Regions from separate parts of the Oceanidesulfovibrio marinus genome, predicted to be linked through region 1. Evidence: predicted binding sites of a transcription regulator. Region 1 holds the regulator's gene; the other holds the start of a gene.
The links. The regulator HrcA, encoded in region 1, represses chaperone genes, less so after heat shock. The targets are predictions, from matches to a motif close to TGTTAGCACTCNNNNNNNNNGAGTGCTAACA.
Positions count from the first base shown of each region.

Region 1 (4,420 bases):
GATGCGCTTGACGTCCAGACCGGCGATGCGGCCGGCGTCTTTGGTGGCCTGGCGCTGCGAGTCGTTGAAGTACGCGGGCACGGTGATGACCGCCTCGGTGACGGTCTCGCCCAGGTAGGACTCGGCGTCGGACTTGAGCTTGCCCAGGATCATGGCCGAGATCTCGGCCGGGCTGTATTTCTTGCCGGCAACCTCGACATAGGCGTCGCCGTTGGAGCCGGGCACGATCTTATAGGGGGAATGCTTCTCCCACTCCTTGACCTGTGCGGCGTCCGCCTTGCGGCCCATGAGGCGCTTGATGGCGAAGACGGTGCGCTCCGGGTTGGTCACGGACTGGCGCTTGGCGATCTCGCCGACGAGGCGTTCCTTGTCGGTAAAGGCGACGATGGACGGCGTGGTGCGGCCGCCCTCGGGGTTGGTCACGCACTTGGCTTCCTTGCCCTCCATCACATAGACGCAGGAGTTCGTGGTGCCGAGGTCGATTCCGATAATTTTACCCATATGAGTATACCTCCTCCCAAATGTTCTTTCTAATGCTATGCGCGTGTATGGCGCGAAGAGTGACGAAACAGCGTTACATTTTCAAAAGCAATCAACACATATTAAACCATCATTCCCCTACGTCCAGGGGGGAAAGCGGAATTTTTTTACTCCGCGGCGCGGGAGATGGTGACCTTGGCCGGCCGCAGCAGGCGATCCTTGAGGATATAGCCCTTCTGCAGCACGGTGCAGACGTGCTCGGGCGCCATGTCCTGGCGCTCCTCGTGGCCTATGGCTTCATGCTTTTCGGGGTTGAAGGGCTCGCCCACCTCGCCCACCGGCGTCAGGCCCTGGCGGCTCAGGATGTCGAGGAAGATCTTGCGGGTCATGTCCACGCCCAGGACAAAGTCCTTGCACGCCTCCACCTTGGCGCCGTGCTCCAGGGCCAGGTCCATGTTGTCCAGCACCGGCAGGAGATCGGCCAGCAGGCCCTCGTTGGCGAACTTGCAGAAGTCGTCCTTTTCGCGGGCCAGGCGTTTCTTGAAGTTGTCCATCTCGGCCAGGCTGCGCAACCGTTCCTCGTCAGCCTGCTCCTTCTCGTCGCAGCTCTTGCAGACGCGTTCCTTGCAAAGGGCGACGAGCTCCTCGTCCGTCAGCTGTATTTCCTCGGGCGCAACGCCTTGCTCTTTCCGCCCGTTTTTCGCGGTGTCACCGTCTTTGTTCACGGGGATTTCCACGCGGCTGTCTCCTGACATGGGACATGCCTCCTCGTCACAGGGTGAAAGGTTGTCAAAAGGACGCCGGCTTGGGAGCCGGCGTTAGAATCGTTCTTTGAGCATGTCTGTAAGCGTTTTCGCGATACAGTCAACCAGTGGGAGCACATTGGCGTAGTCCATGCGCACCGGGCCCATGACTCCGACGACCCCCAGGGGCTGGCCGAACTCGCCATACGGAGAGGATACGAGGGAGCACTCCTCCAGCTGGTCCATGTGGACGTCGGCACAGAAGGTGACCTTGATGCCTTCGTGGGCAATGGTCTTGTCCAGCAGCTCCAGCAGGCGGCTGCGCTCCTCCAGCAGGCTGAAGATCTCGCGCATCTTCTCCACCTCGGCGAACTCGGCGTGGGCAAAGAGGTTGGTGGCGCCGTCCACGATGACGTCCCTGGCCGTGGGCTCGTCGAAGGTGGAGCGGGCCAGGCGCAGGGCTTTGCGGGAAAGGGCCTCGATCTGGCGGCGGGCGCTCTGGAGCTCGCGGTGGATGAGCAGGCGCGCATGGGACAGGGAGCGGCCGCGGAAGTGCTCGTTGAGGTAGTTGGAGAACTTCACGAGGTCGTCCTGGTTGTACACCTCGCCCACCGGGATGAGCTTGTTCTGCACGGTGCCGCCTTCGAGCACGAGCACGGCCAGGACCAGGCCGGGCTTGATGAGCACGAAGTCGATCTCCTTCCAGCGCGCCTCGTCGTGGCTGGGGGCCACGATCATGCAGATCTGGTTGGTCATGGTGGAGGCGAGCCTGGAAGCCTCGGTGAGGATGTCCTTGAGGTCGAGCCCGGCGCCGGAAAGAGTCTGGCCGATCCTGTCCTTGAGCTGGGGCGGCAGGGGGTGGGGCATGAGCTGGGAGCCCAGGTAGAAGCGGAAGGCCTCTGGCGTGGGGATGCGTCCGGCCGAGGTGTGGGGCTGGGCCAGGTAGCCCTTTTCCGTGAGGTCGGCCATGACGTTGCGCATGGAGGCCGGCGAGAGCGACAGACCCGACTTTTTGGAGACCATCCGGGAGCCCACGGGCGCTCCCGTGGCGATGTACTCCTCGATGATGGTCTTCAGGACGTCGATCTCTCTTTGAACCAGTTCTTCCATGGCTGAACCCCGATATGCGTCGCCCGCAGCAAAAAGGAACGGCGCAACGCGCCGGATACCGCAGGAAGGGTGCCGATGCTCCCTGAGTAGAAGTTTTATTATAAATTTAAGTTGTTGGGGGGCGGCACTGACGACTGTTAAAACGGGTAACAACGGCTCTACCCCCTGTCAAGAAGCATGGGCGCGGGACGGCCGCGACAACGCTGCGGGAGGTGGGCTAAACGTCCTGTCCTTGTTGACAAATTGATGACATCCCAATATATGGGATACAGCAGGTGGTTAAGGCCAAACCCGTCGCGAGACGGGGACGGAAAGCCACGGGTCTCATGCCCTTGATTCGTAAGCGGTTTCCCATGCGTTAAGGGGGTATGGGAGATGGCCGGGTTGCCCACGTGCTGGTGCGCATGCGTTTCGTCATGAGGCTGCTGTGTGTTCCAGCGATGATTCATTTCCGGCGCTTCCGTGGCGATGATCAATGTGAACGGAAGAGACTGCCGTGAAACCCAAGCGGTCCGTCGAGCATGTCGTCACGGATTTATTCGCTTTTCTCGGAACATACGATTGCCGGGACGAGCGGCGTATCCTTGCGCTCGACGCCAAGCCGCCCCAGGTCTTCCGTACCTTCTACGCCTCCTATCTGCCTCTCATCGTTACACTCTGGATTCAAGCCCTGCAGTATAACCAGCCAGGGAACGCGGACGCCGTCAGCCAGGCGTTTCTCGACGAGTTCCATGCGCGCATGAGCCGCCTGGGCTCCAGGAGCCTGGCGGACGAGGTGCTGCGCGGCGTGGCCGGGTTGCCCAAGCTGCTCCAGCGCGAGAACGGCGTGGTCCTCGTGGCCGCCGCCTGCGTGGAGAGCATGACCAACGGCAACATCCCCAAGAAGGGCAAGCGCGCCAGTCTGCTGACCCAGAAGATCCTCAAGATACTGCAATTTTTCATTACTCGGCTCGGCGCGTACGAGGTCGTGCACCAGAGTTCCGTGCCCGTGCCGTACGTGACCACCTTCTTTGCCAACGGCAATGGCGACGGAACCGGCCCGGCGGCAACACCCCCCGCACCCGCCAAGACCGCCCGGACCCCTGCCGCGGCATCGCGGTCCGCCGCAAAAGCCGCTGCCAAACCTGCCGCCGCAGCCGCTGAGAGCATCGTCGCCAAGCCCGAAAAGCCGTCCTCGCCTCTTCCAGAGCTGGACGAGCCGCCGCCGGTGTGGGCCAAGGATCCGAGTGCGGAAAACAAGCCCACGCCGCCCGAGCCGATGACGCCCAAGGAGCTGCCGCCCGAGCCGATGACATCCGATGAGCCGTCCCTTGCCGAGATCGAGGAGGTCTGGACCGGGGATGAGCAGGGCGCTGCAGCACCGTCCGTGCAGAAGACGCTCCAGGCTGCGGTAGAACAGCCGGCGGTAGAGGACGCTGCTCCAGCGCCTGTGCCGGAGCCTGCATCCGAAGCCCCGAAGGTCGCGCCTGCGGCCGCACCTGCAGCCAGGCCGGTTGCGGCTCCCAAGGCCGAAGCGGCAGAGCCGGTCGCCATGGCCGACGCTCCGGACGACCCCTTTGCCGACGATGACGACGAGGACATGTTCGTGGTGGACGCCGAGGAGACCGACGACGACATCTTTGCCGACGCTGGCTGGGACGAGCCCGACGACGAGGACGAGGGTGTCGGCGCTGGCGATCCCTACAACGAACTCGGCATCGGTGACGGCGACGAACCGGCCGTGGATGCGGACATGTCCGGCTTCGAGTTCGAAGAGCAGGAAGAAGAGAAGCACAACCCCGGCATCGATGTGGACGAGTTCCACGACGTCATCAACCGCGTGGTCACCGAAGTGCTCAGCTCCCAAACCGACAGCGACCCCGATTCCCGCAATCTCTGATTCGTAATCACCGCAGCACTGCTCTTTTGCCCTGTGGCGGCGTCAGGCTCGTTCCGCCCGAAGGTCGAATAGTATTGAGGGCTTTGCCCTCAAACTCCCACCAGGGAGCTAAGCTCCCTGACTCGCCCCGTCCTGGGGCTCGCCGCTTCGCGGTCGGTTCGCGTTGCTCACCGTTCCGATTCTCCTTTCCTGGAGAATCGTGAACCCA
Region 1 covers NZ_CP039543.1:4,375,656-4,380,075, forward strand. Annotated here, with positions in the region: gene dnaK (molecular chaperone DnaK) at 1-501, opposite strand, end outside; gene E8L03_RS19190 (nucleotide exchange factor GrpE) at 648-1,235, opposite strand; gene hrcA (heat-inducible transcriptional repressor HrcA) at 1,299-2,333, opposite strand; cyclic di-GMP riboswitch class I at 2,608-2,725, shown strand; gene E8L03_RS19200 (hypothetical protein) at 2,830-4,212, shown strand.

Region 2 (4,420 bases), 2.3 Mb from region 1:
TAGTGCGCCGGCACCAGGGCCGGATAGACGCCGGCCGTGACCTTGCCATTCACCTTGCGCGCCGTGCCAAGGAGCTTGATGCCGTAGCCCATCTGCCGGGCAAAGGCGATGTCCATGGGCGTAACGCGCGAGATGCCCCAGACGCGCAGCTTGTCCAGCGGGTAGTTGGCCCCGAAGGCGAGCTGGATAAGCAGCACGAGCTTGTGCGCGGCGTCGATGCCCTCGATGTCCAGGGTGGGGTCGGCCTCGGCGTAGCCTTTCTCCTGAGCCAGGGCCAGGGCCTTGTCAAAGGGCATGCCGTCCTGCGACATCTGCGTAAGGATGAAGTTGGCCGTGCCGTTGAGGATGCCCATGACCGAGAAGAGCTCGTTGGCGGCCAGGGTCTCCTTGATGGACTGGAGAATGGGGATGCCCCCGGCCACGCTGGCCTCGAAGCCCAGGTGGCAGCTCTTGCTCCGGGCCAGCGGAAAGAGCTCGTGGCCGTACTCGGCGAGCAGGGCCTTGTTGGCCGTGACCACGTGCTTGCCGTTCTCCAGAGCTTTGGTGATGAGCTCCCGCGCGGCAGTGGTGCCGCCGATGAGCTCCAGGACAACATCCACCTCGGGATCGTTGGCCGGTGCGAGCAGGTCGTTCGTGAACTCGGCGTCCTTGGCCGCGCCTACGCGCTCCTTGGGACTCCGAATGACGACGGTCTTGAGGGTGACGGGTCTGCCGGCGCGTTTGGCGATGGACTCTGCGTTTTCCTCCAGCAGACGCGCTACACCCGAGCCGACCGTACCCATGCCGGCCATGGCGATGACGAGGGGCTTAGCCTGTTTCACACGGACCTCCGGAAAGGAACTTCTTGATGCCGCGAACGGCCTGCTTGATGCGGTGCGGGTTCTCGATGAGCGCGAAGCGGACGTGGTCGTCACCATAGTTGCCGAAGCCCAGGCCCGGGGAGACGGCCACGTGGCCCTCCTTGAGCATCATCTTGGAGAACTCCACGGAGCCCATGGGCTTGAACTCGTCGGGGATCTCGGCCCAGACGAACATGGTGGCCTTGGGCGGGGGCACTTCCCAGCCGATGCGATTGAGGCCGTCGATGAGCACGTCGCGGCGCTCCTGGTGCACCTTGGCTATCTCTGTCACGCAGTCCTGCGGGCCGTTCAGGGCCACGATGGCCGCGATCTGGATGGGCTGGAAGATACCGTAGTCCAGATAGCTCTTGATACGCGTCAGGGCGTGGACCATCTCGCGGTTGCCGCAGCAGAAGCCCACGCGCCAGCCGGCCATGGAGTAGGACTTGGTGAGGGAGAAGAACTCCACGCCAACATCCTTGGCGCCGTCGGCCTGCAGGAAGGACGGCGGCTTGTAACCGTCATAGACCAGGTCGGCGTAGGCCAGATCGTGGATGACCCAGACGTTGTGCTCCTTGGCCCAGTCCACGATACGCTGGAAGAAGTCCACCTCCACGCACTTGGTGGTGGGGTTGTGCGGGTAGCAGATGACCAGCACCTTGGGCTTGGGCCAGGTCTGCTTGGTGGCGAGCATGAGGTCGTCGAAAAAGTCGCGGTCCTTGCCGATGGGTATGCGCCGCACGTCTGCCCCGGCGATGATGGATGCATAGGGGTGGATGGGGTAGGCGGGGTCGGTCGCGAAGACCACGTCGCCCGGGCTGAGCATGGCCATGGCGAGGTGGGAGAGTCCTTCCTTGGCGCCCATGGTGACCACGGCTTCCTTGTCCGGGTCGACGTAGACGTCGAAGCGGCGCTGGTACCAGTCGGAGATTGCGCGGCGCAGGTTGGGGATGCCTCGGGATGCGGAGTAGCGATGGTTTTTGGGGTTCTGGGCTGCCTCGCAGAGCTTGTCCACAATGTGCTGCGGCGTGGGCAGGTCGGGGTTGCCCATACCCAGGTCGATGATGTCGATGTTCTGGCGCCTGAGCTGCATCTTCAGTTCGTTGACGATGGCGAAGACGTAGGGAGGCAGCCGGTCAATGCGGGGAAATGTCGATGATTCCATAATGTTTCAAGGTCTCCGTCGCGTTCCGGGGGGCGCCCGGTACACGGTTTCAAGGCTGGGGTCTTGGCTGCATGGCGGGAGTATAGTCACGAAGGGCACCATCCACAAGAGGCAGAAGGTACAAGGAATTTTTTGAGTATATTCCGCCGCGACGCAGGCGCGGAAAGGGATGGCGGCCAAATTTCCCTCATTATTGGAGTGTGAAAAAAGTGAAAAAAAATACCCCCGTACCCCTTGCCAAACGGGATAGCATACGTATAGTTGCACGTTGTCGGTGTTAGCACTCCTCGCTGATGAGTGCCAGCGCCGGAATGATCAAGGCGTATCCGCCATTTATCAACCATATCGTATTGTGGAGGAAAACAATGAAACTCAAGCCGTTGCACGATCGCGTTCTCGTCAAGCGCCTCGAGGAAGAGGAAAAGACCAAAGGCGGCATCATCATCCCCGACACCGCCAAGGAAAAGCCCATCAAGGGTGAAGTCGTCGCCGTGGGACCCGGCAAGACCAATGACAAGGGCGACAAGATCAAGCTGACCGTCGACAAGGGCGACAAGGTTCTGTTCAACAAGTACGCGGGCACCGAGATCAAGGTGGACGGCGATGAGTTCCTCGTCATGCGCGAGGACGACATCCTGGCCATCATCGGCTAGTTACTGCGCCCCCGATTTCTTTTTTTCCCAATTCAATTCATTACGTGAAGCATATTCAGGAGGCATAGCAATATGGCCAAAGATATCAAGTTCGACGTCAAAGCCCGCGAGCAGCTCCAGCGCGGCGTGGACAAGCTCGCCAATGCCGTAAAGGTCACTCTCGGACCCAAGGGCCGCAACGTGGTCATCGAGAAGTCCTTCGGCTCCCCGATCATCACCAAGGACGGCGTGACCGTGGCCAAGGAGATCGAGCTCGAGGACAAGTTCGAGAACATGGGCGCCCAGATGGTCAAGGAAGTCGCTTCCAAGACCTCCGACATCGCCGGTGACGGCACCACCACCGCCACCATCCTGGCCCAGGCCGTGTTCCGCGAAGGCGTCAAGCTCGTTGCCGCCGGCCGCAACCCCATGGCCATCAAGCGCGGCATTGACAAGGCTGTTGAAGCCATCGTCGCCGAGCTGGCCAACTTCGCCAAGCCCACCCGCGATCAGAAAGAGATCGCCCAGGTCGGCACCATTTCCGCCAACAACGACGCCACCATCGGCAACATCATCGCCGAGGCCATGAACAAGGTCGGCAAGGAAGGCGTCATCACCGTGGAAGAGGCCAAGGGCCTTGAGACCACCCTGGACGTGGTCGAGGGCATGCAGTTCGACCGCGGCTACCTCTCCCCCTACTTCGTGACCGACTCCGAGAAGATGGTCTGCGAGCTGGATGACCCGCTGATCCTCATCTACGACAAGAAGATCTCCACCATGAAGGATCTTCTCCCGGCTCTGGAGCAGGTCGCCAAGATGAGCCGTCCGCTGCTCATCATCTCCGAGGACATCGAGGGCGAAGCCCTGGCCACCCTCGTGGTGAACAAGCTCCGCGGCACCCTGCAGGTATCCGCCGTCAAGGCCCCCGGCTTTGGCGAGCGCCGCAAGGCCATGCTGCAGGACATCGCCGTGCTGACCGGCGGCAAGGTCATCTCCGAGGACATCGGCCTCAAGCTGGAGAACGTCACGGTCAACGACCTTGGTAACGCCAAGCGCATCGTGATCGACAAAGAGAACTCCACCATCGTTGACGGCGCCGGCTCTGCCGAGGACATCAAGGCCCGCATCGGCCAGATCCGCGCCCAGATCGACGAGACCACCTCGGACTACGACCGCGAGAAGCTCCAGGAGCGCCTGGCCAAGATCGTGGGCGGCGTTGCCGTGATCAACGTTGGCGCAGCCACCGAGACCGAGATGAAGGAGAAGAAGGCCCGCGTGGAAGACGCCCTGAACGCCACCCGCGCAGCTGTCGAGGAAGGCATTGTTCCTGGCGGTGGCGTGGCCCTGGTCCGCTGCCTCAAGGCTGTCGAGAGCGTGAAGCCTGCCGATGACGATGAGCTGGCCGGCGTGGGCATTGTCCGCCGCGCCGCCGAGGAGCCGCTCCGCCAGATCGCCGGCAACGCCGGCCTGGAAGGCGCCATCGTTCTGGAGAAGGTGCTGGAAGGCAAGGGCGACGGCTTCGGCTTCAACGCCGGCTCCGGCGAGTACGAGGACCTGATCAAGTCCGGCGTCATCGATCCCAAGAAGGTGACCCGCATTGCCCTGCAGAACGCTGCTTCCGTGGCCGGCCTGCTGCTGACCACCGAGGCTGCCATTGCCGAGAAGCCCAAGGAAGAAGGCGCTGCCCCGGCCATGCCTGGCGGCATGGGTGGTATGGGCGGCATGGGCGGCATGTATTAGAGCATGCGCTAAGCCGCTCGGGCCTAACGGCCTAGCTTCTCAAG
Region 2 covers NZ_CP039543.1:2,124,894-2,129,313, reverse strand. Annotated here, with positions in the region: gene E8L03_RS09470 (homoserine dehydrogenase) at 1-791, opposite strand, end outside; gene alaC (alanine transaminase) at 808-2,004, opposite strand; gene groES (co-chaperone GroES) at 2,370-2,657, shown strand; gene groL (chaperonin GroEL) at 2,730-4,376, shown strand.
Region 2: groES (co-chaperone GroES) is a predicted target of HrcA. The motif match lies at 2,280-2,310, and genes of this name have one in related genera.